Regions from separate parts of the Pseudazoarcus sp. NS36 genome, predicted to be linked through region 1. Evidence: riboswitches for the same ligand, from Rfam matches in the RefSeq annotation. Region 1 holds a riboswitch; each other region holds the start of a gene.

What was found. Region 1 has a riboswitch for thiamine pyrophosphate ahead of thiD (bifunctional hydroxymethylpyrimidine kinase/phosphomethylpyrimidine kinase). Riboswitches for the same ligand answer to the same signal wherever they lie in the genome.
Positions count from the first base shown of each region.
Region 2: another riboswitch for thiamine pyrophosphate. It lies ahead of AC6H0R_RS03390 (TonB-dependent siderophore receptor); the one in region 1 lies ahead of thiD (bifunctional hydroxymethylpyrimidine kinase/phosphomethylpyrimidine kinase).
Region 3: another riboswitch for thiamine pyrophosphate. It lies ahead of AC6H0R_RS03400 (3-oxoacyl-ACP reductase); the one in region 1 lies ahead of thiD (bifunctional hydroxymethylpyrimidine kinase/phosphomethylpyrimidine kinase).

Region 1 covers NZ_BAAKJA010000007.1:117,884-128,126, reverse strand. Annotated here, with positions in the region: gene AC6H0R_RS12460 (putative bifunctional diguanylate cyclase/phosphodiesterase) at 1-1,757, opposite strand, end outside; gene AC6H0R_RS12455 (4a-hydroxytetrahydrobiopterin dehydratase) at 1,914-2,258, opposite strand; gene thiC (phosphomethylpyrimidine synthase ThiC) at 2,323-4,251, opposite strand; gene thiD (bifunctional hydroxymethylpyrimidine kinase/phosphomethylpyrimidine kinase) at 4,391-5,224, opposite strand; TPP riboswitch at 5,284-5,385, opposite strand; gene AC6H0R_RS12440 (TMEM165/GDT1 family protein) at 5,469-6,059, opposite strand; yybP-ykoY riboswitch at 6,149-6,276, opposite strand; gene AC6H0R_RS12435 (carbonic anhydrase) at 6,370-7,668, shown strand; gene AC6H0R_RS12430 (MFS transporter) at 7,665-8,873, opposite strand; gene AC6H0R_RS12425 (imelysin family protein) at 9,038-10,243, shown strand, end outside.
Region 2 covers NZ_BAAKJA010000002.1:59,962-69,574, forward strand. Annotated here, with positions in the region: gene AC6H0R_RS03365 (hypothetical protein) at 1-1,644, shown strand, start outside; gene metE (5-methyltetrahydropteroyltriglutamate--homocysteine S-methyltransferase) at 1,803-4,124, opposite strand; gene AC6H0R_RS03375 (LysR family transcriptional regulator) at 4,230-5,138, shown strand; gene AC6H0R_RS03380 (TonB-dependent receptor) at 5,219-7,387, opposite strand; gene AC6H0R_RS03385 (DUF6491 family protein) at 7,551-7,982, opposite strand; TPP riboswitch at 8,154-8,252, shown strand; gene AC6H0R_RS03390 (TonB-dependent siderophore receptor) at 8,321-9,613, shown strand, end outside.
Region 3 covers NZ_BAAKJA010000002.1:70,231-80,473, forward strand. Annotated here, with positions in the region: gene AC6H0R_RS03390 (TonB-dependent siderophore receptor) at 1-166, shown strand, start outside; gene AC6H0R_RS03395 (sodium:solute symporter family transporter) at 269-1,720, opposite strand; TPP riboswitch at 1,765-1,867, opposite strand; TPP riboswitch at 1,942-2,038, shown strand; gene AC6H0R_RS03400 (3-oxoacyl-ACP reductase) at 2,078-2,857, shown strand; gene AC6H0R_RS03405 (LLM class flavin-dependent oxidoreductase) at 2,868-4,157, shown strand; gene AC6H0R_RS03410 (sigma-70 family RNA polymerase sigma factor) at 4,332-4,838, shown strand; gene AC6H0R_RS03415 (FecR domain-containing protein) at 4,828-5,793, shown strand; gene AC6H0R_RS03420 (TonB-dependent siderophore receptor) at 5,911-8,406, shown strand; gene AC6H0R_RS03425 (energy transducer TonB) at 8,869-9,609, shown strand; gene AC6H0R_RS03430 (MotA/TolQ/ExbB proton channel family protein) at 9,665-10,243, shown strand, end outside.

The sequences.
Region 1 (10,243 bases):
ATCAGAGAACAGGCTTCGGTCATCACCCAGGCGCCCAGCGGCACGATCAGGCCGGACTCTTCGGCCATCGGGATGAACTCGGCCGGGCTGAGCAGGCCGCGCTGCGGGTGTTGCCAGCGCACCAGTACTTCGGCACCGACCACGCCACGTTCGGCGTGGACCTGGGATTGCAGGAAAAGCCGCAACTGGCCGTCAGTCAGGGCCTGGCGCAGATCGCGCTCGACGCGGAAACTCTGCGCCGCCGACTCTCCCATGACGATGTCGAAGAAGGCGGTCTGCTCCGCTCCCGCAGCCTTGGCCCGGTGCAGTGCAGTGTCCGCGCGGCGCAGGATGGTTTCGGGTGATTCGTCGGGGCTGCTCTCCGGGAACAGCGTGATGCCGATGCTCACCGTGAGCGCGAACGCCTCGCCATCGATGGTCAGTGCTTCGCGTAGCGCGGAGTGAATCTTTTCGGCCACAACCAGGGCGCGGCGGCTGGCACGGTCAGGATGGCCCGAAGTGTCGGGCAGCAGGATGGCGAACTCGTCGCCAGTCATGCGGGCAAGCGTGTCGCCGGTGCGCAGCAGACCTTCCAGGCGCTTGCTGAAGGCCGACAGCAAGGCGTCGCCGATACGGTAGCCACGCGCGTCGTTGATGACCTTGAAACGGTTGATGTTGAGCAGCATCAAGGCTTCGATGTGGTCGCTGCGCCGATGGGCGGTGAGCCCCTGCGTCAGCCGGTCCATCAGCAGGCTGCGGTTGGGCAGGCCGGTGAGCGTGTCGTAATAGGCCAGGCGGTGGATGCGCTCTTCGGTCTGCTTGCGGTCGGTTACGTCCACCACGGCGCACTGAAGGCCTTCGATGGAACCGTCGGTGCCGCGAATCGGCGCCTTGACGATCTCCACGTGCACGATTTCACCGGTGCGCTCTGACTTGTGGGTGGCGGTGAGCGAAACCGATTCGCCGGAACTGATCACCTCGGCATCAATCGAGCGGTAGTGCTGGGCCAGCTCCGGCGGAGCGAGGGCGTAGGCGCTCATGCCGATGAGCTCCTCTTCGCTCTTGCCAAGCGTCTCCTGAAAAACCTTGTTGGCAAAGGTGATGCGGCCTTCGAGGTCGTAGCGGAAGATATTCTGCGGCAGGCTGTCGACCAGCGAGCGATACAGCGCCTCGCTTTTCTCCAGCTCGTGTTCACTGCGGTCGCGGCGCAGGCGGTTGGCCAGCAGCATGCCCAGCGCGGCGGTGGCCACCGGGGGCACGATCATCACAGGTAGGCCGATGGCGGCGATCACCGCGGGGCCCGCGCCGCCCGGCAGCGTCATCATCAGCGCGACCATTGCGGCATGCACGACGATGCCCAGCGCATACAACTCACGCCCGCGGATGTCCTCCAGCGAGCTGCGCATGCGCGCGCGCCAAAGTACCCCGATGAGCGAGGCAGCCAGAATGGTGAGTACGCCGGTGATCGCGCCGCCGCCCCCCAGGCTGTAACGGTAGGCGCCGGCAATGAGTGCGGCCACGGCCGTCGGTACGGCGCCGAAGAACAAGCCCGACATGCCGAAAATGACGGTTCGGGTGTCGAACACCACGCCTTCGGTCAGCACGAAGGGTGCCTTCATCACGCTGATGGCGATCAGCCCCAGCACCCCGCCGATCAGCAGTTGCGTGCTGCGGCTGCGGTCGAGCCGGAAGCGGCCGGTGGCCAGCTCGAACACGAGCACCATCGCCAGCAACAGGGCGGCGTTGTAGAGCAGCGCGGCGAGCACCGTGGGCCACATGGATCAGGCCGTCCGGGGCGGGGCAGTCGCAACGTGTTGCTGTGTGTGCATCGAAGAAGTTCCGGCAGGGCGGCATCCGAGTCTATCGGAATCCGTAGTAGGGACAAGTACGGATTGCGTTGTCTGCGTTCGGGTGTGGTTTATAGGTGATCCTGGCTAAGAACGGCCTGTCGCCAGCGGCTCCGTGCGCGCCGCCATGATGAAATCGTTCTCGTGCAAGCCCTTGATCTTCTTGGTCTGCCACGACACCGTCGCCCAGCCCCAACCGAAGGAAATGTCGGGGTGGTGACCCTGCTCCTCCGAGAGTTCGCCAAGACGCACAACGAAGTCCAGCGCTTCGCGGAAATTGCTGAAGGTGTAGCGCTTTTCCAGCCGGCGGGCTTCGTCGAGCAGGCTCCAGCCGGGGGTTTCGGCGAGCAGTTCCTTTGCACGTGTGGGCCCGAGCGGTGGGATGCCGCCCTGGCAGGGGGTGCAGGTTTTCTGGTTCAGCGGGGCACTCACGGGGTGTCCTCCAATGAAAACGGGCCGCGCATGGCGGCCCGTGCAGTTCAGCGGAAAAGCCGCATCAGATGTTGTGATAGACCTTGGCGCCGGTCTTCACGAATTCGATGGACTTCTCTTCCATGCCTTTGTTCAGTGCAGCCTGTTCGTCCACACCCTGTTGGGCGGCGTATTCGCGCACGTCCTGGGTGATCTTCATGGAGCAGAAGTGCGGGCCGCACATGGAGCAGAAGTGCGCGACCTTGGCCGAGTCCTTGGGCAGGGTCTCGTCGTGGAAGCTGCGTGCGCGGTCCGGGTCGAGGCCGAGGTTGAACTGGTCTTCCCAGCGGAATTCGAAGCGCGCCTTGGACAACGCGTTGTCGCGGATCTGCGCGCCCGGGTGGCCCTTGGCGAGGTCGGCAGCGTGGGCGGCGAGCTTGTAGGTGATGATGCCTTCCTTGACGTCGTCCTTGTTGGGCAGGCCGAGGTGCTCCTTGGGCGTCACATAACAAAGCATGGCCGTGCCGTACCAGCCGATCTGCGCGGCGCCGATGCCCGAGGTGATGTGGTCGTAGCCCGGCGCGATGTCGGTGGTCAGCGGGCCGAGCGTGTAGAACGGCGCTTCCTTGCACCAGTCGAGCTGCAGGTCCATGTTCTCCTTGATGAGCTGCATCGGCACGTGGCCCGGGCCTTCGATCATCACCTGGCAGTCGTGCTTCCACGCCACCTGGGTCAGTTCGCCCAGCGTTTTCAGTTCGCCCAGTTGCGCTTCGTCATTGGCGTCGTAGATGGAGCCGGGGCGCAGGCCGTCGCCGAGCGAGAAGCTCACGTCGTAGGCCTTCATGATTTCGCAGATTTCCTCGAAGTGCGTGTAGAGGAAGTTTTCCTTGTGGTGGGCGAGGCACCACTTGGCCATGATCGAGCCGCCGCGTGAGACGATGCCGGTCATGCGGTTGGCGGTCATCGGCACGTAGCGCAGCAGCACGCCGGCGTGGATGGTGAAGTAGTCCACGCCCTGCTCGGCCTGCTCGATCAGCGTGTCCTTGAAGATTTCCCAGGTCAGCTCCTCGGCCTTGCCATCCACCTTTTCCAGCGCCTGATAGATCGGCACCGTGCCGATCGGCACCGGGCTGTTGCGGATGATCCATTCACGCGTCTCGTGGATGTTCTTGCCGGTGGACAGATCCATGATGGTGTCCGAGCCCCAGCGGATGCCCCAGGTCATCTTGTCGACCTCTTCGGAGATCGACGAGCTCACGGCCGAGTTGCCGATGTTGCCGTTGATCTTCACGAGGAAGTTGCGGCCGATGATCATCGGTTCGGACTCGGGGTGGTTGATGTTGGCCGGGATGATGGCGCGGCCGCGTGCGACCTCGTCACGCACGAATTCAGGCGTGATGGTCTGCGGCAGGCTGGCGCCGTAGCTCTGGCCCGGGTGCTGGCGCAGCATCATGGCGGCCATCTTCTCGCCCTTGGGGCCGGACTCGCGCAGCGACTCGATGTATTTCTCGCGGTTGAGGTTCTCGCGGATGGCGATGAACTCCATCTCCGGCGTGATGATGCCCTTGCGGGCGTAGTGCATCTGCGTAACGTTGCCACTGAGGTTCTTGCCGGTCTTGGCGCGACGTGGCTGGCGGTGCAGGCCGGGGAAGCGCAGCTCGTCGAGCGACTTGTCGGCGGCACGCATGCGGCCGAACTCGGACGACAGATCGGACAGCTGCTCGGTGTCGCCGCGCTCGTCGATCCAGGCCTGACGCAGCGCCGGCAGGCCGGTCCGGACGTCGATCCGGGCAGCGGGGTCGGTATAGGGCCCCGAACAGTCATACACGAAGACCGGCGGATTGCGCTCGAAACCCATGGATTCCGAGGTGTCGCTCTGCGTGATCTCGCGCATCGGCACGCGGATGTCCGGGCGCGAGCCCTCGACGTAGATCTTGTGCGAATTCGGCAGCGGGGCAATGGCGGCTTCATCCACGTGGGCCTTGGCCGCAATGAATTTCTCATTGGCGTTCATGAACGTCTCCTGCAGGGTTGTATGCCATGTGAGTGGCGACGAGGAGCCGGGCGGAATGCGTGCGTGCGCACGTGCTTGTGCACCAGTACACCCGGACGGGGCGGCCGGGGGTGGCCGCCAACCAGCAATCAGCGGCGCGTCAGCGCCACAGTGCGTGGAAGTGGTGTACCGGGCCGTGGCCGCTGCCGACCGCGAGCTGACCGGATGCGGCAATGGCCCGCAGCAGGTAGTCGCGTGCGCCGCGTACCGCGGTTTCGACGGGGGCGATGGTGTTGGCGGATTGAGGCAGCAGGGCCGCAATCGCGGACGACAGGGTGCAACCCGTGCCGTGGGTGTTCTTGGTTTCGATGCGCTGGGCCGGCAGTTCGATCATGCGGTCGCCGTCGAACAGCAGGTCCATCAACTCGCCGCCCGGAAGGTGGCCGCCCTTGAGCAGCACCCAGCGCTCGCTGGAGGTGGGCAGCATCTCGCGCAGGCGTTCGGCTGCGCGATACATGGCCTTGACCGAATCCGGCTCGCTGCATTCGAGCAGCACGCCGGCTTCGGGCAGGTTGGGGGTGATCATGAAGCTCTGCGGCAGCAGCGCTTCGCGCAGCATGGCCACCGCCTCGCGGGCCAGCAGATGGTCTCCGCTCTTGGCCACCATCACCGGGTCACACACCACGAATCGCGGCTTGAAATGCGCCAGCCGGTCGGCCACGGTGCGCACGATGTCGGCGGTGCCGAGCATGCCGAGCTTGACCGCGTGGATGTCCACGTCGGCAAACAGGGTGTCGATCTGCAGCTTGAGGAAGTCGACGGGCGGCGTATGTACGCCGGTGACGGCCCGCGTGTTCTGCGCGGTCAGTGCCGCAATCACGCCGCAGCCGTAGGCGCCTAGCGCCGAGAAGGCCTTGAGGTCGGCCAGGACGCCGGCGCCGCCGGACGGGTCCACGCCAGCGATGCTGACTACGTTCGGGATGCTGTGGGTCATTGCAGGCCCCCTGTGGAACGAGGGGGCGGGGCGGGCGTGCCGCGGAGCGGAGTAGAGCAGGCGTTCATTGCGCGTTTTCCTACGCCGGTGCTAACCGGATCAGGTTCCAAGGGTATTTTCTCAGCCCGCTCAAGCGATTGCGGGCACCCCCAACGAAGGTGCGAATCCTAGCGCAGCACCCTGCTGCGGACAAGCACTCAACTCAAGATCCTGTAAAACAAAACGCCATGCCCCGGAAGAGGCGTCAGCCCTGCCACGCGCCGCTCAGCGCGACGATGCCGAGTACCGCAAAGATCACCGCTGCGACGCCATGCACCAGCCGCACCGGCATGCGGTGCGCCAGCCGGTCGCCGATCAGCACGGCCGGCACGTTGGCGATCATCATGCCCAGAGTGGTGCCAAGCACCACGGCCACCAGGGCGTCGTATTGCGCGGCCAGCGCCACCGTGGCGACCTGCGTCTTGTCCCCCATTTCGGCGAGGAAGAAGGCGATGGTCGTGGTCGCGAACACCCCCATGCCGCTTTTCAGCTGGACCTCGTCGGCGTCGAGTTTGTCCGGGATCAGCGTCCACACCGCCATGGCAAGAAAGCCCACGCCCAGCACCCAGCGCAGCACGTCGGGTCCCAGCAATTGCGTGAGCCAGGCGCCGACGGCACCCGCGAACGCATGGTTGGCAACGGTCGCGACGAAGATGCCCAGCACGATGGGCCAAGCGCGGCGGTAACGGGCGGCCAGCATGAAGGCCAGCAATTGCGTCTTGTCGCCGATCTCGGCGAGGGCAACGATACCGGTGGACACCAGAAAGGCGTCGAGGGAGAAAGTGGTGAAATTCATGAGGTCCTCCGGGCCGTGGATGAACCGATGACCGACGCGCTCCCGGCCCGAACAGCGGAGTGCGTGCGGCCAGCGGTCTTGCCAGGCTGGAGGGTCGGGGCACGGTGGGAACGTGCGCGTGCGACGCCTCGGGCTGAACGCGCCATGTCCGATGGACAAGCATGTTGACGCGTTCCTTCCGCCGGAGCGGAAGCGGCTACTCCCCGATGACGCGGCGGATTCTAACCGATTCGTTGTTGAGGCTAAAGAAAACTGCCTTGCGCGCCGTTGTAGCTAGTGGAAGCCCGCCACCCCTTCACGACGGATCGACATGCATCCCTGCCTTGGCCACACGCTCGCGGCGTTCGCGCTTGCCCTGCCGCTTACGGTGTTTGCCGTTGACGGCTGGGTGACCGTGTCGCGTGACGGCAGTCGCGAGATCCAGATTGATCGGGACAGCGTCATCCTGTCGGATGCCGGCACCAAGGTCGCCTGGGCCCGCCTGTTGCTTGGGCCTGATGAGGCTGAGCGCGCGGGCTACACCGCGGTGATGGCGCTCAACCGCTACGACTGCCTCAATCGCGGCTTCGTCACCATCCGCCGTCGCTATGTGGACGATCGCAGCGTGGTGGTGCGGGAAGACGAGGTGCGTGACCAGGCCATGCGCACGGTCACCCGCGGTGGGGTCGACGACCGGTTGTGGCGCGAGATCTGCCGGCCGCCGAGCACCGGCGATCTGACTTCGCTGGCCGACGAGGCCGAGCGTCTGGCGGCAGCGCTGGAGAGTTTGCCGGCCACGACGGTTGCCGCTTCTCCCGCGCAGCCGGCGCGTCCGTCACAGACCTCGACGCCCTCCGGGGCGACAGATCCGGCCACTCTGCCGCGCACGGAACAAGCGCCTGCGCGCCCGCCGGCGCCACCCGTCAAGCCGGCGCCGGCCTCCAGACATCCATTGCCCGACTGGAGCTACGACGAAACCAATGGTCCGCCGATGTGGGGCAAGCTGCTGCCCGACTGGTCGGCCTGCGCGAACGGTCGACGCCAGTCGCCGATTGATCTGCAGTCAGGGCTGGTGGTGGATCTGGAGCCGGTGGAGTTCGACTATCGGCCGACCTTCTTCCGCGTTGTCGACACCGGCCGCTTGTTGCGCATCCAGACCGGCGAGGGCCTGAGTGCGCGCATTCGCGGCGAACGTTTCGAGCTCATCTACATCGAGCTGCATCGCCCCGGCGAAGCGCGGGTGGATGGCGTCATTCACGACCTGTCGGTCGATCTGCACCATCGCGCCGCGGATGGTCGTCTGGCGGTGGTGTCGGTGCAGTTCCGTGTCGGCACCACACCCAATCCGGTACTCAATACCTGGCTGTCCAGTCTGCCGCTGGAGCGCGGCGGGCAGTACGCGCCGGAATTCGGCGTCGATCTGCGCCCCTTGCTGCCGGCCGATCCGGCGCACTTCCTGTACGTGGGTTCGCTGACTTCGCCGCCGTGCACTGAGGGTGTGCTGCGCGTAGTCATGAAGCAGCCCATGGACGTCTCCTGGGAGCAGCTCGGCATCATTGCCCGGTTGCATCCGCCGAGTGCGCGGCCGCTGCAGGATGGCTTCGACCGCCGGGTGCTGGAGTCACGCTAGAGGCGCGTACCTGCTTGCGTGCGCCGCGTCGCGACGAGGTAAGCCACAACCGCCCCAACCATCAGCACCACGAACAGCACCGCCATTCGGCCGTAGGCTTCATTGGCGCCGATCAGCAGGGCCACCGCCAGCGGTGCGACGGCTTTGGCGAAGAAGGCCGGCTGGGCCAGTCTGCCCATCAGGCTCCCGTAGGCCTCACGCCCGAACAGCTCGGCCGGCACCGTGCCGCGCACGATGCTCAGCACGCCGTTGGCCAGCCCGTAGATGCACGCACAGGCAAAGGCCAGCAGCGGCGCCGCGCCAGCCAGGGTCAGCAGCAGCATGGCGAGCCCCATCGTCAGCAGTGAGGCCAGTCCCACGCGCACGGCCGGCAGATTGCGCGCAAAGGTGAATTCCAGAATCCGTCCGACCACCTGCATGGGGCCGATCAGCGAGGCCGCGGCGATGGCCGTGGCCGCTTCCAGCCCGCTGGCACGCAGCGCACCGACCACATGTGCGGCCATGCCGGACACCACAAAGGCCGCCAGCGTGAAGGCGCTGGCCAGCCACAGCAGTTGCTTGCGCTGAGCGGCGCCGGCTTCGGGCGAGACCTGAAGCGCGACGGTGGCCTTCTCCTCGCGGTGGGGCCTGGGCAGCAACAGATGCAGCGGCAGGCATGGCAGCAGATGCAAGACGGCAAACACCCAGAAGGCGGCTCGCCAGCCGGCGGACTCGTCGATCCACCAGGCCAGAGGCCAGAACACGGTGCTGGCCAGCCCGCCCATCAGCGTCAGCACGGTCAGCGCCTGGCGGTAGCGAGTGCCGGCGAACTGGCTCAGGGTGGCAAAGGCGGCGTCGTACAGATTGGCCGCCATCGCCAGTCCGGCAATGATCCAGCCGAGGAAGAACAGCACCGGCCCGTCCGACAGCGCGACCATGGCCATGGAGAGCGCCGCCAGCAGCGAGCCACCGGCCATCACCTTGCCGCCACCGACGCGGTCGATGGCGCGGCCGACTGCCGGCGCGGCCAGCCCCGAGAAGCCCAATCCGAGAGAGAAGGCGCCAAACACCATGCTGGTGCTCATGCCCAGTTCGGCCGAGATGGCCGGGGCCAGCACGGCAATGCCGTAGGTGAGGGTGCCCCAGGCGATGACCTGCGTGATGCCGAGCATCACGACGTGTCGCCACAGCGGTGGCGCGGCTGGGGATGGGAGGGAGGCGGTCATGCGGCGGTCCTCGGGTGTGCCGCATCTTAGCGCGCCGGACTGTGTGCGACGCACTCCAATGCGTAACTCAAATAAGAATGAGTCGCAATACTGTGATACGCTCGCGACCTCCTGCCGTTCCTGTCGACGCAGCGTTGCGTCGCCGTCTAGGAGAGTTCCAGACCATGTTCGTCCGTTCCGCAAAAGGCCTGCTGGCCGCCGTTGTGTTTTCCGTCGCCGCCCCGGTGCTGGCGGCCGAGCGTGACGCCGTCGTCACGCATTACGCCGATCTTGCCCAAGCCATGTACGCCGATTCGCTCACCGCCGCGCGTGACTTGCAGGGGGCTGTGCGGGCGCTGGTCGAAACGCCGTCGCCGGATAGCTTGCGGGCCGCGCGCAGCGCCTGGCTGGCGGCCCGCGTGCCGTATCAGCAGACCGAGGTCTATCGCTTCGGCAACCCGGTGGTCGATGACTGGGAGGGCAAGGTCAACGCCTGGCCGCTCGACGAGGGGCTGATCGACTACGTGGATGCGTCCTATGGCACGGCTTCGGACGAGAACCCGCTGTACGTCGCCAACATCATCGGCAACACCGAGATCCGCTTCGGCGCCGACGTGGTCGATACGAGCGAGATCACCAAGGAACTGCTCACCGAGCGCCTGCACGAGATCGGCGGGGTCGAGGCCAATGTCGCCACCGGCTACCACGCCATCGAATTCCTGCTGTGGGGCCAGGACCTCAACGGCAATGGCCCGGGCGCCGGTCAGCGCCCGTGGACCGACTACGCGCAGGGTGCGCAGTGCACCGGCGGCAACTGCGAGCGTCGTGCACGCTATCTGGAAGTGGCGACCGAACTGCTGATTGACGATCTGGAGTGGATCGTCGCCCAATGGGCGGCGGACGGCGAAGCCCGTCAGGCGGTCACGGCCGATCCGGCGCGTGGTCTGTCGATGGCGCTGACCGGGCTGGGCAGCCTGTCCTATGGCGAACTGGCTGGCGAGCGCATGAAGCTCGGCCTGATCCTCGGCGATCCAGAAGAGGAGCACGACTGCTTCTCCGACAACACCCACAACTCGCACTACTACGACGTGGTCGGCATGCGCGCGGTGTATCTGGGCGAGTACCAGCGCCGCGACGGCACGCGCCTGCAGGGGCCGAGCCTGTCTGCACTGACCGCGGCGGCCGATGCCGCGCTGGACGCCGAAATGCGCAGCCGGCTCGACGCCAGCCTGGCCGCGCTCGACGCGATCCGCGCGCGTGCACAGACTGGCGAGGCCTACGACCAGCTCATCGCTGCCGGCAACACGGCGGGCAACGCGCTGATCCAGGCCGCCATCGATGCGCTGACGGTGCAGACGCGCAGCATCGAACGCGTGGTCACCGCGCTGGCG
Region 2 (9,613 bases), on a different contig from region 1:
ACGAGACGGGAGGGCTCAATTTGCGACGCCGCCACAACTGCGATGCAGCAGCGGGACACAATCACAGTTCTCGAGTTCATGCGCGATCTTGTGGCGACTGAAGCACTCCCACTGGTGCAATCTATTGAGCACCAAGCTTACTGGATCTTCTACCACGGAGTCTCTCAAGCGGTTAGAGACAAGGCGCTGGAGGTGCGTAATGCGCTAGACGCACATGTGGAATATCAAGTCTACAAGCAACTCATTGGCTTCGAGGGCATTTTCGGAACGTGGGAGGACCTAGAACGCTCCGACGCAGCGTGGGATCACAGCGACACAAAGCGACATCAAGCGGCACGCCAATATCTCGGCGAGATCAACGACGCCAGCTACGGAACGTGGCGCGATCGCATTCTAGAGTTCTCAAAGACCCACTCTGACGATCTAGCAATGTTCCCAGTGTACTACGACTTTCTTGAGTCAATTGGTCGACTGATACCTTACCTCGCTCTCGAACTCGTCACCGACTACGAAGAAGCCATTTCGCCTTTCCTGATTCCCCTAATACGAGGCTTATGGGCCAGCACGAAACAGAAAGAAATCGAAGCCGTTGTGGCTAACTGGATCAAATATGGCAGGAATCTGACGGCCATCGCCAAGTCTCTGTATCGTATGGGTGCGTCGCGGCTAGACATTCTGACGACGGTCGCTGAGCGCGCAGAGACGCTTGATGAGCGGGATGCTCTCATCCAAGTAATGGGCGTAGCAGCGAGCCTTCACGCCGATGGTGTTGCGGGTGCAAAGCCCATTTTCATGCAATCGCTACGGGGACTTACCAAACACAATGATGCTCGGTGGGCTAGCGTCCTTTGGTTTTCTAGAGACCTCCAAACTCTGGTAAACGCGATGGAGCCAAACGAGCGCGCCGAGATACTTACCGCCCTCACCACTCTTCCGAATCTGGACTATCAAACCGAAGACATCCTTAACGCAATCGCAAAACAGGACCTTCAACAGGTAATCGACTTCTTCGTCTGCCGCTTGGAGCACGCTAGGCGACTTGCCCAGCTAAAGCATGATGAGAACGGCAGGAAGCGGTTTGAGCCCATTCCGTATGAGCTTCACAAGCTTAGTGACCTACTTGCACGTTCGCCGGACGCGCTGCTGACGGCCATACGGAACGACTTCGATAAAGAAGTTCGGTCCCTTTTCGGCTTTCGCGGGGCCCGGCTAGTCAAGGCGGCGCTCCCGACCTTCAGTGAACCGCTGGAGAAACTGCTGCTCACGTACATCCAGACCGGCCGCACAGACGATATCGGATTCGTCACCGGAATCCTTCAGACCTACGACGGGTCGCCCTCAATCTTGGCTGCCTGCAAGGCCATCATCAAAGTTGTGCCAGAGCGCTCAAGAGCGTGGAACGAAGTCGCGGCCGCTATTGAGGCAACGGGCGTCGTGACCGGCGAGTACGGCATCGTTGAGGCGCTCGAACGGAAGTTGGATGCAATTTCTGATTGGAAGAACGATGAGGATGAGCGTGTACAAGCCTTCGCCCAGTGGCTCATTGATGGACTGCAACGTCAGATTGAGAATGAACGACAGCGAACAGACGAATGGCTGGCGTTACGCAAATACCGCTATGGCGCAGGAGAAGGTGAGAACTGAAGGCTACGTTTGGCTCACCACTCTATTCAATCTAATTCATTAGACATCATCGAACCCTGGGGAGTGATGACCGATCTAAAGTTCAAATCGCAATTGAATGAGTCCCGGCACAATGCCGGGACATCAAGCACTACAGAGACAATCACCCAGACCTCACATCACGCAACCTCCCCCCGCAACACCCTCGCCGCCTCGACCATATTCTTCAGCGCCGGGATCACCTCATTCCACTGCCGCGTCTTCAGCCCGCAATCCGGGTTCACCCACAGCCGTTCGGCCGGAATGCGCTCTGCGGCTTTTTTCATCAACTGCACCATGTGCTGCTGGTCCGGGATGTTGGGTGAGTGGATGTCGTACACGCCGGGGCCGATTTGGTTGGGGTAGTTGAAGTGGTCGAAGGCGTCGAGCAGTTCCATGTCGGAGCGCGAGGTTTCGATGGTGATGACGTCGGCGTCCATGTCGGCGATGGACGCGATGATGTCGTTGAACTCCGAGTAGCACATGTGGGTGTGGATCTGCGTTTCGTCCTCCACGCCGTTGGCGGTGATGCGGAAGGCGGTGACGGCCCAGTCGAGGTAGTGCTGCCACTGGGCGCGGCGCAGCGGCAGGCCCTCGCGCAAGGCGGCCTCGTCGATCTGGATGACGCGCACGCCGGCCTTCTCCAGGTCGAGCACTTCTTCGCGGATGGCGAGCGCGAGCTGCCAGCAGGTGGTTGCGCGCGGCTGGTCGTCGCGCACGAATGACCAGTTGAGGATGGTCACCGGGCCGGTGAGCATGCCTTTCATGGGCTTGTCGGTGAGCGACTGGGCGAAGCGGATCCACTCCACGGTCATGGCCCTGGGGCGGCTGATGTCGCCGAACAGGAGGGGCGGTTTGACGCAGCGTGAGCCGTAGCTCTGCACCCAGCCGAACTGGCTGAAGGCGTAGCCGTCGAGCTGTTCGCCGAAGTATTCGACCATGTCGTTGCGCTCGGCCTCGCCGTGCACCAGCACGTCCAGCCCCAGCGCCTCCTGCTCGCGCACGCTGCGGGTGATCTCGTTTTCCATCGCGGCGCGGTAGGCCGCCTCGTCCAGCTCGCCGGCCTTGAACTGGCTGCGCGCCAGGCGGATGTCGGCGGTCTGCGGGAAGGAGCCGATGGTGGTGGTGGGGAATTTCGGCAGCTTCAGATGCGCGGCCTGCTTGCCGGCGCGGTCGGCATACGGGCTCTTGCGCTGGCCGAGCTGGGTGGTGAGCTTTTGCAGCGCGGCTTTGACGGCCGGGTTGTGCACGCGCGGCGAAGCGCGGCGCGCTTCGACTGCGGCACGGTTGGCCTCGAGCTCGGCCTGCACGGTAGCGCGGCCGAAATTGAGCGCCAGGGCGAGCACGTGCAGCTCTTCGAGCTTCTGGCGGGCAAAGGCCAGCCACGAACGCACCTCGGCATCCAGGCGCTCTTCGCTGTCGAGATCCACCGGCACATGCAGCAGCGAGCACGACGGCGCAATCCACAGGCGCTCGCCCAGGCGTTCCTGCAGCGGTTCAAGCCAGTCGAGCGCGGCGGCCAGATCCGTCTTCCAGATGTTGCGGCCGTCGATCACGCCCAGCGATACCACCTTGCTGGCTGGCAGCAGGTTAAGCAGGCTGTTCACCTCGTCCCGCGCCCGCACGGCGTCCAGATGTACGCCGGCCACCGGCAGGTTGGCGGCCAGATGCAGGTTCTCTTGCAGCGTGCCGAAGTAGGTGGCGAGCAGCAGCTTGACCTTGCTCGCCTTGAGCTCGTGATAGGCGAGGTTGAAGGCGTGCTTCCAGTCGGCGTCGAGTTCGGTGACCAGCACCGGCTCGTCGATCTGCACCCACTCGGCGCCCTCGTCGGCCAGGCGGTCGAGGAGTTGGGCATACACCGGCAGCAGGCGCGCCAGCAGGTCGAGCTTGTTGGAGTCGTCCTTGGCCTTGCCGAGCCACAGGTAGGTGACCGGGCCGATGATCACCGGCTTGGCCTTAACGCCCTGCTCGCGGGCTTCGCGCAGCTGCTCCACAAGGCGCGAGGCATCCAGCGCAAACGTGGTGTCGGCGGCAAACTCGGGGACGATGTAGTGGTAGTTGGTATCGAACCACTTGGTCATCTCGCCCGCGGCCACGCCACCGCAGCAGCCGGAATGCTCTTCTGCAGACGCAGCCGAGCGCCGAGGTGTGGACGAGTCCGCAGAGCGGCCTCGGGCCACGCGGAAGTAGTTGTCCAACGCGTCACCATGAAAACCGCGCACGCGCTCGGGCAGGTTGCCCAGCGTGAAGCTCATGTCCAGCACCTGGTCGTAGAAGGCAAAATCGCCCACCGGAACGAGGTCGAGCTGAGACTGCTTGCCCCAGTGGCGGGCACGCAGGTGGGCGCCGAGCGCCTTCAGGTCGTCGCGGGTGGACTGGCCCTTCCAGTAGGATTCGAGGCCAAACTTGAGTTCGCGCTGTGCGCCGATGCGGGGGAAGCCGAGGTTGTGGGTGAGTGCCATGATGGAGATTCCGTAGTTCAGAAAGTCGCCATGCTAGGCCGCGCAATTCATGAATAAAAATGGTACTTTTTCATGAATTCATGAATACGGCTCACACACTAATCTATGGCCCTGCTTGAACGAGCCCACCTCGCCATCGTCCGCGCCGTCGCCGAACACGGCACGCTCACCGCTGCTGCCGAGCAGCTTCACCTCACGCAATCGGCGCTGAGCCACTCCATGCGCAAGCTCGAAGACCAGCTGGGCGTGGCCATCTGGCACCGCGAAGGCCGCAGCCTGCGCCCGACCCAGGCGGGTGAATATCTGCTGGCCGTGGCGAACCGACTGATACCGCAGCTCGACCACGCCGAAGAGCGCCTGCGCCAGTTCGCGCGCGGCGAACGCGGCGCCTTGCGCATCGGCATGGAATGCCATCCCTGCTACCAGTGGCTGCTCAAGATCGTGTCGCCGTATCTGGCCGCATGGCCGGCGGTGGATGTGGATGTGAAGCAGAAATTCCAGTTTGGCGGCATCGGCGCGCTGTTCGGCTACGAGATCGACATGCTGGTCACGCCCGACCCGCTGTTCAAGCCCGGTCTGCACTTCGAGCCAGTGTTCGATTACGAACAGGTGCTGGTGGTGGGGCCGCAGCACGCGCTGCGCGGCGCGGCCTTTGTGCGGCCCGAACAGCTCTCCGACGAGACGCTGATAACCTACCCGGTGGAAACCGACCGGCTCGACATCTACGCGCAGTTCCTCACGCCGGCCGGCATCGCACCCAAGCGCCACAAGCCCATCGAGACCACCGACATCATGCTGCAGATGGTGGCCAGCGGCCGCGGCGTGGCGGCGCTGCCGCGCTGGCTGGTGGAGGAATACGCCGCCAAGCTCGACATCGCCCCGGTGCGCCTGGGCCGAAACGGCATTGCCAAGCAGATCTACCTCGGCATCCGTGAGGCGGATGCGGAAATCGACTACCTGCACGCCTTTGTGGAACTGGCGCGCACGCACCGCGGCCCGACGCCCACGTCTTGAGGCCCTCCCCCTGCGAGCTGCAGACAACAAAAAGCCCGCTCAACTTCGAGCGGGCTTGAGAACCTCCGGCAAGCTTCTGCTCAGAACACGTAGTTGGCGCTGATCAAGGCCGTGCGCGGCGCGCCCGGCATGCTGGTCGAGCGCAGGTACTTGGTGTCGGTCAGGTTGGTAATGGCCAACGTGATGGTCCAAGGCAGCAGACGCCAGCCCACGGAAGCATCCCAGCGCGTATAGCCGTCGCGTTTGTTGGTGTTGGCGCTGTCGGTGTAGGAAGCCCCGCGATAGGTCACGCCCACTTCGCCATACCAGTTGCCCGGCGGTGCGTAGCGCACGAAGAGGTTGCCGGTGCGGCGCGCGATATCGGGCAGGTAGTTGCCTTCCACTGCGGGCGAGACCTTGTCCTTGCTGACCTTGGCTTCCTGGAAGCCAAGGCCGCCACGCACATACCAGTTGGGCACCACCTGACCTGCCATGCTCAACTCCAGGCCGCGGGAGCGCTGACCACCGCGCACCGCCCACGTGTAGGGGTCGTTCACCGCATCCGGGCGATAGCGGATGTTGTACAGCTCCAGTTCGTACAAGGCGACCTGCGTGGACAGCCGTCCGCCGGCCCAGTCGCTCTTCACGCCGACTTCGTACTGGTTGGAGTACTGCGGCTTTTCGTCATACACGGCGCTGTCGGCCACCGACACACTCATCAGGCCACGGCCGCCATACGGCGCGAAGTTCTTGCTGTACGACGCGTACAGGCTGTGGTCCTTCACCGGTTGCCACACCACGCCCAGGCGCGGGCTGACAGTCGTGCCCTTGTAGCTGCGCTTCTGGTCCGTGATGAGGTTGTGGGAACCGAACTCGAAGCGGTCGAAACGCAGTCCGGCCAGCACCTTCCACTGCTCGCTCAGGCCGATCAGATCCTGCAGGTAGATGGCCTGCGATTCCGCTTTGTGGCGGTTGGAGGTCTTCGCCTCGCCGCGCGGCGTCTTGGGCGCCACCCACACCGGGTTATAGGGATCGACCGGATACGGATAGGCCAGCGAGGGGTCGGAACTGCTCTGCGAGGTGGCCAGATCGGGGCTGCGGTTCTCGCGGCTCAGCTCGATGCCGATCAGCACATCGTGGCTCACCGAGCCGGTGTTGAACTTGCCGGTGAGATCCACGTTGTTGGTGATCGTGCGGTTGCTGGTGTCCTGCCATGCCCGCGTGAAAGTCATCAGACCGGGGTTGGCGCATGCGTTGCCATTGCTCTTGAGCGTGCCGTCGAGCTGACAATAGGCGCCGCCATAGAGGTGGTCAAAGCTCTGGTTGGCCTCATGCACGGCCGCGGTCCATTTCACCGCCCACGCATCGTTGAAGCGGTAGTTCATGACCGAGCGGAACATCTCCATCTCGTCTTCGACGTAATCATCCGGGTGCGCATAGGCGGTCTCGCGCGACACGCCATCCGGCAGGGTGTTGAAGGCCGGCGCGCGGTCGGGGCGGCGCCACACCTTGTCGTAGGTGTATTGCAGCAGCCAGCTGAAGTTATCGTGGTTGTCGTACAGGATGCTGGGCGAGAGCATGCGGTTGCGGTTGGAGATGCCGTCGCGGAAGCTGTCCGCCTCTTCGTAGTCCGCCGTCAGACGCACCACCAGATTGGGGTTGACCACGTGATTCAGGTCCACGGTGGTGCCCCGGTTGTCCCATGAGCCGGCGCGCAGGTTGATGCTGCTCACCGCATCAAAGCTGGCCTGCTTGCTGATCAGGTTCACCACCCCGCCGCCCAGGCCCCGCCCGTACAGCACCGAAGCCGGCCCCTTCAGGATCTCGATGCGCTCGACGTTGGCCGTGCTGCGCCGGATCTGGCCGGTTGCGCGCACGCCGTCACGGTAGATGTCGTTCGAGTCCGCCGAGAAACCGCGGATGTTGATGCCGTCGCCACGCATGTCGTATTCGGTATCGACGCCGGGCGTGCCGTCGAGCAGCACACTCAAGTCGTTCAGCCCGTAGACCTTCGACTTGCTCATCTCCAGCGTGTTGATGGCCTGCGGCACGTCCTTGGGGTCGAGCGCCGTCTTGGTGGCCGTGGACACGGTACGCGGACGCGAGTCATCCGGATCAAGCACATCGGCCGTGACGACGACTTCTTCCATCGTCTGCACTTTTTCAGAATCGGCAGCCTGTGCCGCCAGCGGCGCCAGAACAGCGAAGAACGCCACCACCAGAGGTTTCAGCCGGGGCGCAGCCTGGCCGGGAAGGAATTCGTTATGCAATCGGTCACCCGTGCGTGTTTCAAAAGGACACGCATCTTACGCACCATTACAAATACGAATCACTATCATTTGCTTTTATGTTTGTTATTTACAACACCCACTCCATGCCTTCGCCCCGGCCCGCGGTGTGCCGCAGCGGGGGCCGTGCGGACGGCCAGGGCCGCTAAGGCGCAGTGGGTTTGTCTCGCTCGATGCGTTCGAGCTTGTGCAGCTCGCCCACCGCGCAATCCACACGTCGCCCCATGTCGAGCACCACAATCCGCTCGCCGCGCCCGAAGCTGCCGGCGCTGTCGGTGTAACCAATGCGCTCGGCCCAGGCCAATTCGCGACACGGGTAGAGGAAGGTCACCAGATAGACGCGCCCCGGCCCACCGTCGATCTGCATGTGTTGATCGTCAATGTAGTTCCAGCCCGATATCGAGAACGACGGCACCGTGCGCACCGCCTCTCCCAAACGGTAGCCGCGCTTCTCCAGCTGTTGCGGCACAACCGCCGGCGGCTCCGGCATCTCTTGCAAGGCGCCACACGCCGTTAACGCGCCCGCCAGCAGGAGAGCCCCGACAGGGCCCACAGAACGGATCGCCGAATGTTTCATCTTCTTCACCTCCGGTGGAGCGTGCACGGTTCAAGCATGACCGGATTTGACGCAGGCAAGCAGAAACAAAAGGTTTTTGCGCGCTGACAACAAGTAGCTCGGCCTGAACTTGCCCCACGTCAACAACCCGAAATCCAGCTCTTTGGTGTCGGTCTGCCCGGTGCTAATATCGCGCCACGCTAGGGGTCCTGAAGACGTCGTCTTCGGGTGAGAAAGACCCTTGAACCTGACCTGGATAATGCCAGCGTAGGGAAGCATGACGTTCATGGGGTGCCCTCCGCCCCGCTGTCTCGTCCGCCCCTTCGCGCGCAGTCCTCACGCGATCGAGTCGAACGAAGATGCCCTTCCTGCCCTGTCCCCCGAAATTGCTCGCACTGCCCGCAGTGCTCGCGCTGTCGTCCGTCGCTTTTGCACAGGACGTCGAACCCACCGAAATCACCCTGCCCGATGTCGTCGTCAGCGACACCGCTGCCTCCGACGAGATCGGCCGCAAGGCCAGCGTGGGCGGCTTCTCCGAAGCGCCGCTGCGCGAAACGCCGGCGTCGATCACGGTCATCACGCAGCAGCAGATGCAGGAGCGCGGCATCCGCAGCGCCACCGAAGCCGGCAAGTACGACGCCAGCGTGCAGAACTCGTACAACGCCGTCGGCCTGTCGGATCGCCTGGCCATCCGTGGTTTCGAGCTCGATTACGGCTCCAGCTACCGCAAGGACGGGCTGGTGATCCTCGGCACCTCGCCGGTCGCACTGGAGAACAAGGAACAGATCGAGATCCTCAAGGGGCTGGCCGGTCTGCAGGCCGGCATCGCCTCGTCCGGCGGCGTGCTGAATTACGTCACCAAGCGCCCGACCGACGTGCCGCTGCGTACCGTCACGCTGGAAACCAGCGAGCGCGGCACGCTGTACGGCGCCGTGGATCTGGGCGGGCGCACCGAAGACGGCCGCTTTGGCTACCGCCTCAATGCGGCGGCCTCCAAGGTGCGCTCGTATGTGCGCGGCTCGAACGGTGAGCGGCAGTTCGTTTCGGGTGCCTTTGACTGGCGCCTGAGCGAGCGCGCACTGCTGCAGTTCGACCTCGACCGCATGCACAAGTCGCAGCTCTCGGTGCCCGGCTTTCAGCTGCTGGGCGGCACCACGGTGCCGAAGAACGTGAGCGCCCGCGACATGCTCAACAACCAGCCGTGGAGCAGCCCGGTGGTGGACGACACCACCAACTACGGGCTGAAGTTCAGCTACGACCTCAACGATGACTGGCGCACCGAACTGTCGATCAACCGCCACACGCTGCGCCGTGACGACGCGGTGGCGCTGCCGTCGAACTTCCAGTCCAACGGCGACTACACGGTGGTCGACCTGCGCCGCGACAACGACAAACGCACGGTGCTGAGCACCCAGGCCCTGCTCAAGGGCAAGCTCGCCACCGGCTCAGTGCGCCACGAGCTGACCTTCGGCGCGGCCACCATGAACCGCCGCGACAGCTTTGCCGACTACGTCTTCGACCCGCGCGGCACCAGCAACATCTACGACCCGGTCGACGTCTCGCCCAGCCCGCTGGCCAACAACCCGGTGAGCCTGCGCCGCAAGGATGCCGAGCGCGCCGTGTTCGTGCAGGACGTGCTGCACCTGAACGAG
Region 3 (10,243 bases), on a different contig from region 1:
CGCGAGCTACCTCACGGAAGTCGGCGGCACGCCCACCACCTTCCGCTTCGGCATCAACAACCTGTTCGACAAGTTCTACTGGGGTGACACCTCGAACACGCTGGGCGGCTACCTGATTCCGGGCGCGCCGCGCACCATGCGCCTGAGCGCACATTTCGAGTTCTGATCCCGCTCCGCCATGAAGAACGGGCCCCGGCGCATGCCGGGGCCCGTTTTTTTGTCACGTCAGGGAGCAGACGGTATTACGGCGCCCTGCCCCGCCTGCAGATCAGATGTGTTCCTCGCTGAGCTTGCGCGTAGACAGCGACAGCGATTCCAGCTCGAACGGCGCCTTGCCACGGCGCACGACGCGCAGCGCATAGATCACCACCACCGGCACCACGGCCGCCAGCAGGAAGGACTCCAGCAGGTGCGTCATCGGCTGACCTGGCAGCGGGAACATCACCAGACCGGCCACCAGACCGGCGAGCGTGCCCACCATGGCCGAGAAGCCGTCGTGAGCGCGGCTGAACAGACCGAAGAACACCGGGAAGGCTGCAGCCGCGCACAGCAGGTCGGCCAGCAGGAAGAGATACAGCACGCTGAAACCCTGTGCCGCCACAATCAGCGCAGGAATCGCCATGACCACCACCAGCCAGCGCGCCAGACGCAGCAGGCTGGCCGGGCTGGCCGCGGGCATCGCTCGACCCACATCCACCGCGACGATGCTGGAGATGGCGCTGATACCGGTATCCACGCTCGACATGACCAGTGCGATGCCCAGCGGAATCAGCGCAATCGCGAGCCACATCGGCATTTCCGACAGGATCACCGTGAACAGCGCAACGGAGTCATCCCCGCCCGGCGTGAGCGCCACGAAGGCCAGGCCGAACAGCCCCATGATGAAGATGAACGGCACCACCAGCACGCCGCCCAGCAGGAAGCCGCGACGCATCGAGGGGATGTCCTTGGCCGAGTAGATGCGCTGCCAGTTGCCCTGGTGGAAGATGCCGGTGAGCAGGATGGCGAAGAAGAAGGTCAGGCCGGCCTTGATGCCGGCCATGTCACCCAGGTCGAGCAGGCGCGGCGCGGTTTCCTGCAGGCGCTCGGTCACCGGGCCGATGCCGCCGGTGACCTGCCAGCCGAGCCCGATCAGCGCGGCGACCAGCGGAATGATGATGATGACCTGCATCTTGTCGGTGAAGATCGACGCGCGCAGCCCGCCGTAGGTGGTGTAGATCAGCGTCGCCACCATCACGATGGCCGCACTCACCCACAGCGGCACCGGCGCCAGCAACTGCACCAGCTTGCCGATGGCGGTCAGCTCGGCGGTGAGCGCGATGAACATGTAGAAAATCATGATCAGCAGCGTCAGCCAGTACATCGGCCGGCCGTAGCGCGCGATCAGGAATTCGGTGAGCGAATGGCCGTTGGGCATCAGCTCGCGCATGCGCTTGCCCAGCGGAATCATCGCGATGCGCGGCGACATCGAGCCCAGCGCATAACCGATCACCGCGGCCAGACCGCCCCAGGTGGCCGCCTGCGCCGGCGAGAACAGAATCCACGCACCGAGCGACGAAGCCAGCAAGGTCATGATGGTCGCGACCGACCCCTGACTGTTGCGGGCGACGATGTATTCCTCAAGGTTGCCGCGGTAGCGGCGGGCGTAGGCCATGCCGGCAATGGCAAAGGCGGCGGCGAAGAAGGTGAGCCACGTGATGGCGGCCGGTGCGCTGAGCATGCTGCGGGACTCCTGAAACGGCTAAGGACGGAGCCCGCGCTCGGTGAGGGCGGTGCATCCTTCCTTACGCCGGTATTACCCGGATCAAGTATCGGGGTCATGGCTGGCGCCATCTCTCAGCCGCATGCGGCTCCCCCAGGATCAAGCGGCGGATTATACGCCTGCGAGCGGGTGCAAGACATCCGCGCAGGCCGCCGAAGTGCTCTTCCGTGATAAGGTTTGCGCCCGACACGGGGTGTCCTGCATCTGCGGACTGAGATCACACCCGTCGAACCTGATCCAGCTTGTACTGGCGAAGGGATGTCCTCACGCACCGCTCGTGCATCCCCCTTGCCAGCTTCATCACAAGGGAAAAGCATGTCCAGCCATTCTGCGCCCCTCGCGCAACAACTCGTTCTCGTCACCGGCGCCGGTCGCGGCCTCGGCGCGCATATCGCGCGTGCCTTCCTCGCGCACGGCGCGAAAGTCATCGTGAACTACCTGAACAGCGCCAGCGCGGCCAACGATCTGGTCAGCACCGCCGCACCGGGTCAGGCACTCGCCATCCAGGCCGACGTGAGCGATGCCGCGGCGGTGCAGGCCATGTTCGAGCGCGCCCAGACGCATTTCGGCCAGCCGGTGACCACTGTGGTGAACAACGCCCTGCCCGCCTTCAGCTTCAACGGCGACGCCCGTGAGCACGCCGACGTGCTGCGCTGGGAGAGCATCGCGCAGCAGTTGGAAGGCGTCGTGCGTGGCGCGCTGAACACCACGCAGGCTGCGCTGCCGGGCATGAAACAGGCCGGCTTTGGCCACATCATCAACATCGGCACCAACCTGTTCCAGAACCCGGTCGTGCCCTATCACGACTACACCGCCGCCAAGGCCGCACTGCTGTCGCTCACGCGCACGCTGTCGCAGGATCTGGGGCCGGACGGCATCACCGTGAACATGGTTTCGGGCGGCCTGCTGCGCACGACCGACGCGTCCGCCGCCACGCCCGAAGCCGTGTTCGACCTGATCGCCGCGAGCACGCCGCTGCGCCGCGTCACCACGCCCGAGGAATTCGCCGACGCCGTGCTGTTCTTCGCGTCGCCGTGGTCGCGCGCCATCACCGGGCAGAACCTGGTGGTCGACGGCGGGCTGGTGAAGAACTGAGGCCACGACCATGATGCACATCAACCTCTTCCTGTTCGGCTGCGGCCACCACAACGCGGCCTGGCGCCACCCGGCATCGCCGGTCGAGCGCCTCGGTGATATCCGCTTCTACGAGGAAATGGCGCAACTGGCCGAACGCGGCAAGCTCGACGCCGTGTTCCTGGCCGACGGCCACGCCGCCGTCAATCTCACTGACGGCCCGCGCTGGTTCCTCGAACCGGTCACCATGCTCACCGCCATGGCCCGCGCCACCAGCCGCGTCGGCCTGATCTGCACGGTTTCGAGCACCTTCTACACGCCGTTTCACGCCGCACGCCTGATCGGCTCGCTCGATCACATCTCGGGCGGGCGAGTGGGCTGGAACGTGGTCACCTCGATGTTCGACGCCGAGGCGCGCAACCATGGCTACGAATCCATGCCCGGCCACGCCGAGCGCTATGCCCGCGCCGACGAATTCATCGAGGCCGTGCTGGCGCTGTGGGACAGTTGGGACGACGGCGCCGTGCTCAACGACCGCCACGGCCTGTATGCCGACCCCGAGCGCGTGCGCAATATCAATCACCACGGCCAGCACTTCCTGGTCGACGGCCCGCTGACCGTGCCGCGCCCGCCGCAGGGCAACCCGGTGCTGATCCAGGCCGGCGCATCGGACGAAGGCCGCGCGCTGGCCGGCAAGTACGCCGAGGCCATCTACGCCGTGGCCTACGACCTGCCCTCGGCGCAGGCCTACTACAACTCGATTCGTGAAAGCGTGAAGGCGGCCGGGCGCGATGCGCCGGTGCCGATCCTGCCCGGGCTGGTCACCTACGTCGGCTCCACCGAAGCCGAGGCCAAGGCCAAGCAGCGCGAACTCGACGAACTGCTGCCGACCGAAAGCTCGCTGCGGCAGTTACAGACCTTCATCGACCAGGACTGCATGAGCTGGGAGCTCGATGCCCCCGTACCGCCGCTGCCGCCGCTCGAAGCCTTCAAGGGCCCGAAGGGGCGTTACGCCACGGTGCTGCGCATCATCGAAACCGAGCAACCCACCGTGCGCCAGCTGCTCGGCCGGCTCGCGGCCGGTGGCGGCCACTGCACCATGGTCGGCACGCCCGAGCAGATCGCCGACAAGATGGAGCACTGGTACCGCAACGGCGGCGCCGACGGCTTCAACCTGATGCCCCCGGCCGAGCCCGGCAGCGTGGAAGACTTTGTCGACCACGTCATCCCGGTGCTGCAAAAGCGCGGCCTGTTCCGCAAGGACTACGAGCACACCACCTTGCGCGGCCACTTCGGCCTACCCCGGCCACCGCGCGCCTGAGCGCCGAGCCACAGACCTCCGGCAATCGAACGGCACCCTCGCGGTGCCGTTCCTTTTTGTCCACACCTCTTCAAGCCTCCGCATGACTGCGCTAACATGAGAACAATTCTCAATCCGAAATAGCCAGCCAACCCGACTCGGGCCAGCCAGCGCTCCCGCCTCCCGGAGAAACTCGTGAGCACCGCTGCCCGCCCCACCGATCCCGTTGTCACCCTCTACACCGAGCATCACGGTTGGCTGCAGGGCTGGCTGCGCAAGAAGCTTGGCTGCTCGCACCGGGCCGCCGACCTTGCACATGACACCTTTCTGCGCCTGCTCGACCGCGACGAACCGGTCACGCTGCGCGAGCCGCGCGCGTTTCTGACCACGATCGCCAAAGGGCTGGTGGCCAATCATTTCCGGCGGCTGAAAATCGAACAGGCCTGGCTCGATACGCTGGCGCGCCTGCCCGAGGCCGCGGCGCCATCGCCCGAAATGCGGGCCGAACTGATTGAAACCCTGGTCGAGATCGACCGCCGTCTGGACGCGCTGGGACCGCTGATCCGGCGCGCCTTTCTGCTATCACAGCTCGACGGCCTGCCGCAGGCCGAAATCGCGGCGCAGCTCGGGGTGTCTGTGCCCACCATCAAACGCTACGTGGCCAGGGCGCTGGTCGCCTGCTGTTTCGACGATGCCGCCTGATCCGTCCACCAAGCCGAGCGAGGTCCGCCATCAGGCTGCCATGTGGCTGCTCGACCTGCAGGCCGATGGCGACAACCCCGAACTGCGCGCTCGCTGGCAGCGCTGGCTCGACGCCTCGCCCGAGCACCGGCAGGCGTGGATGGCGATGGAGGCCTTTGGCGCTCGCATGCGTCAGGTCCCGCCTGCACTGAGCCGCGCCGCGCTGGCGCCGGGCAAGTCGCGGCGGCGTGCGCTCAAGGCGCTGGCGGTGCTGATTGCTGCGGGTGGCAGTGTCTGGCTCGCGCGCGAGTCGGGGCAGTTGCCGCTGCTGGTCGCCGACCTGCGCACCGGCCCCGGCGAGCGGCGTGAGCTCACGCTGGCCGACGGCAGCCGTATCGAGCTCAACGCCGAGACCGCGCTCGACGTGCACTTCGAGGCGGGCGCACGCCGGCTGGTGCTGCATCGAGGCGAAATCCTGATCACCACTGCGGCGGACGCTGCCGGCCGGCCGTTCTTTGTAGACGCGCCGCAGGGCCGCGCCCGTGCACTCGGCACGCGCTATTCGGTGCGCGCAGAAGGCACGCACACCCACGTCGCGGTGTACGAAGGCGCGGTAATGATCGAACCGCGCAGCGGCACGGCCGCGGGGCTGACGCTGCAAGCCGGCCAGCAGACCCGCTTCAGCGAGTTCGCCGCCGAGACGCCCGTTGCGGCCCGCGAGGCCGACACGGCGTGGACGCGCGGCATCCTCGTCGCCGAAGACATGCCGCTGGCCACGTTCGCGGCCGAACTGTCGCGCCTCACCGGCCAGGCGGTGCGCTGCGATGTCTCACTCGCCAAGCTGAAAGTCAGCGGCACCTATCCGCTGGCCGACCCGGACGCGGTGCTCGATCTGTTGGCCGCCGCCCTGCAGCTCAGGCTGGAGCGCCGCCGTCGCTGGTGGGGCGGCACGGAAACGCGACTCTCCCCCGCCTGAGCTGCTGCCTTTGCGACGACCTGCATTTTTTGCGTAGCGAATGATCCCGATTCCGTTTTCGCGGGGCATGGATAAGGAAAGCATCGTTTTCCAGCCATCTCACGAAAGGGGAACCCCATGAAGCACGCCATGCGCGCGGCACGCGCATCCCGTCACCCGATCCGCGCCGGCCTGCGCCAGCGCGTGCTGACCCGCGCGCTGCGCGGCGCGCTGCTCAGCCTGACCGTCACGGCCGGCGTATTGCCAGTCTCCGCCGTGCACGCGCAGCAAACGGCAAGCCGCGAATACGCCATTCCGGCCGGCAGCCTGACCGACACGCTGAACCGCTTCGGCGCCGAGAGCGGCCTGCTGCTGTCGTTTTCCAGCGAACTGACGGCCGGCCTGCAAAGCCCTGGCCTGCAGGGCCGCTACACCACGCACGCCGCCCTGCAGACGCTGCTGGCAGGCACCGGCCTGGAGGCGGTGGCGCGCGGCAACGGCTATCTGCTGCGCAAGACCGGTGGCGATGTGCAGCTCGCGCCGGTCACGGTCACCGACACCGTGGAGCGCGAGACGGCACGTGGCCCGGTGCCTGGTTATGTGGCGCTGCGCAGTGCCACCGGCAGCAAGACCGATGCGGCGCTGACCAAGATCCCGCAGAGCATTTCCGTAATTTCTGCCGAGCAGATGGCCGACCAGGGCGTGCAGTCGATCACCTCGGCGCTGGGCTATACCCCCGGCGTGGTCGGCCAATACGGTGACAACGATGTGCGCCACGACTGGCTGACGGTGCGCGGCTTCACCCCGGCGCGCTACCTCGACGGCCTGCGCCTGCCCTTCGGCGCGCGCGGCTATGCGCAGCCACGCGTCGAGACCTTCGGACTGGAACGCGTCGAAGTGCTCAAGGGCCCGGCCTCGGTGCTGTACGGCCAGGCGGCACCGGGCGGGCTGGTGAACATGGTGCGCAAGCGCCCCACCGACGAGCCCGTCCGCGAGATCCAGCTCCAGCTCGGCAGCCACGACCGCAAGCAGATCGGGCTCGACCTCGGCGGCCCGGTGGGCGACAGCGACGACGTGAGCTACCGCCTGGTGGGCGTGGTGCGCGACGGCAAGACCTCGTTCGACCACGTGGAAGAACGCAAACGCTATTTCGCCCCGTCGCTGAGCCTGCGCCCGACCGACGACACCACGCTGACCCTGCTGGCCGAGTACCAGAAGATCGACTCGCCGGGAGGCGGCGGCGCGCCGGCCCTGCCGCTCAACGGCACGCTCGACACCGACACCTATCCGCGTCTGCCGCGCGACACCTTCGTCGGCGAACCGGGCTACGACCACTTCAAGAACGAGCAATGGTCGGTCGGCTACGAGCTGGAACATGCGCTGTCCGAACGCTGGACCCTGCGCCAGAACATGCGCTACATGGAAGTCGATACCGACACCCAGCGCGTGCAGGCCTACTGCCCCAGCGCCGCCAGTTGCGACCCGTCGGCGCTGCTGCGCTACGCGTGGGCGTTCCCGGAAACCTCGAAGCTGTTCACCATCGACAACCAGGCCATCGCCCGCTTCGACACCGGCCGCGCAAAGCACACGCTGCTGCTGGGGGTGGACTACTCGCGTGAAAAGAGTGCCTTCGAGGAATCGCAGCTGAGCATCCTCGGCACGCCCTTCAACGCCTACGACCCGGTCTACGGCACGCCGGTCAGCCGCCCCGGCCCCGGCATGCTGATCGACCAGAAGCTCTCGCAGGTCGGTCTGTACGCGCAGGACCAGATCGAGATCGACAAGCTCACGATCACCGCCAGCGGCCGCTACGACCGCGCCAACACGGACACCGTGACGCACATGGTGACGCCGGGCACCACCACCCGCGTCAAGCAGAAGGACCGCGAGTTCACCGGCCGGCTGGGCGCCGCCTATGCCTTCGAGAACGGCGTCAATCCGTATGTGAGCTACTCGACCTCGTTCCAGCCGGCCGGCGGCACCGACCGCGACGGCAACGCCTTCGACCCCACCACCGGCCAGCAGATCGAGGCCGGCGTGAAGTACCAGCCCGCGGATTCGCGCTCGCTGCTGACGCTGTCGGTGTACCAGCTCACGCAGCAGAACGTGCTCACGCCCGACCCGGTGAACACCAGCTTCCGCGTGCAGTCCGGTGAAGTGCGCATGCGCGGCTTCGAGGTCGAGGGCAAGTTCGAACTCTCCGAACAGCTCACGCTGATCGCCTCCTACGCCCACACCGACAGCGAGATCACCAAGGACAATCCGACCGGCAGCGGCACCAGCAACCAGGGCAACCGCCTGTCCTTCGTGCCGCGGCATCAGGCTTCGCTGTGGGCCAATTACCGCTTCGGAGGGCAGCTGACCGGCGTCAGCGTCGGCGGCGGCGTGCGCTACATGGGGCAGACCTGGGGCAACAACGCCAACACCACCGACGTCCCCGACTACACGCTCACCGACCTCGCGCTGCGCTACGACTTCGGTCAGCAGAACGCCGATCTGGATGGGCTGGAATTCGCGCTGAACATCAACAACCTCTTCGACAAGCGCTACGTCAGCACCTGCCTGTCGACGACCACCAGCTGCTACTGGGGCGAAGGCCGCAAGATCAGCGGCACCCTGAGCTATCGCTGGTAAGCCTGCGCTGTGTCAGACAACAGGTGAAGCCCGTCGTCGGCCCGGTCAGGCTGACGACGGGCTTCGCTGCATCGGAGGCCCGGTACGACATGAAACAATTTGTATCCGGACGCGCTTTTCGGGCCGCTCATACGACATGTCTGATGAGAGCACTCAATTGCAATGCGTATCCCGCCGGTATCAATGGCGTGACGCCAGCTTCAGCCACCGGAAACGCCGCATGAAAGCGTGATGTGAGGGCCGGGCACCTCCGCCCCAAACGCAAATGCAGTTGCAAATCATTCTCTTCTCTGGTTCGATGCGGGCCTTCGCCTTGTTGCGACACCCGCCGGCCCGCTGTTCCGTGGCGCCCTCGGGCGCCATGATTTTCGACAGGAATCCCGAATCACCCATGCAACACAGCCGTTCTTTCTTTCAGCGCCTTCCGCGCCCACCCGCCCTGTACAAGCCCGGAGCGCTGCGATGAGCAGCTTCGAACGCGGCTCAACGCTGGTCGCGGTGACGGCACTGCACATCGGCGTCGTGGTGTGGGCTACGTACACGCTCCAGCAGAGTCCGTCGGAAGTCGTACAGCCGACGATGCAGGGCGTGCTGGTGCCATCGGAGGCCGTCGTGCCGCCGGTGCCCAAGCCTCCCCCGCCGCCACCTCCGCCGCCCAAGCCCGAGCCGAAACCGGAACCGCCGAAGCCCAAGCCTCCCGAGCCCAAGCCGGTACCCAAGCCGAAGCCGAAACCGCTGCCCCCGCCGCCGCCTTTGCCGCCGTCGGAGAAGGCCATCGAGATTCCGGTAGAGGAAGTCGAGCCGCCACCGCCGCCACCGCCTCCGGCACCGGAAACACCACCGCAGAAGGAGGCGCCGCCGGCCAAGCCTCATCGGCCGCCCCCGCCGGGGCCTGCGGGGCCGCCTTCGGAGACGCCGTTCACGCCACCGCGCATCGAGGCCTCACACCTCAACAACCCGGCGCCGCCGTATCCGTCGCTGTCGCGCCGCATGCGTGAGGAAGGTCGCGTGCTGCTCGACGTGCATATCCAGCCGGACGGCTCGGTAAGCGAGGTGAAGCTGCGCGAGTCGAGCGGCCACCGCCGCCTCGATGACGCGGCGATGAACGCCGTGGAGCGCTGGCGCTACGTGCCGGCCACGCGTGGCGGCAAGCCGATTGCCTTCTGGTATGTGCAGCCGATCGTTTTCTCGCTGACCAACTGATTACCGATTCACACGGGGCGCTCGCAGGGGCCCCAAGCAAACAAGGAAAACCACCATGAACGAAGAAACCGCATCCTCCGCCCCCGGCACGATGCCACCCGATGGCGCCGCGGCCAAGGCGGGCATTCCCGAGACAAGCACCACGCTGCCGGTGCCCGGCCCCGACGCGGCCGACACGCTGATGGCCAACCCCTACGGCATCGAAGCGCTGTGGGCGCAGGGCGATCTGGTCATCAAGGCCGTGGCCATCATGCTGTTCGTGATGTCCATCGCGTCGTGGTACGTGATCATCACGCGCACGCTGCGCGCCATGCGCCTCAAGCGCGCCGCCCAACGCGCGCAGACGTTCTGGCACGCGCAGAGCGTAGAAGAAGGCCTCAACCTGATGGGCGGCGACGCCAGCACCAACCCTTTCCGCCGTCTGGTCGAAGAGGGTGGCCACGCCTGCGATCACCACGCCGCACGCCGCGAAGAACTGCACGGCCAGCTGAGCCTCGCCGAGTGGCTCACGGCCTGCCTGCGCACCACCATCGATGAGAGCGCAGAGCGCATGCACAGCGGTCTGTCGGTGCTGGCCTCGGTCGGCTCGGTCGCGCCGTTCGTGGGCCTGTTCGGCACTGTATGGGGCATCTAT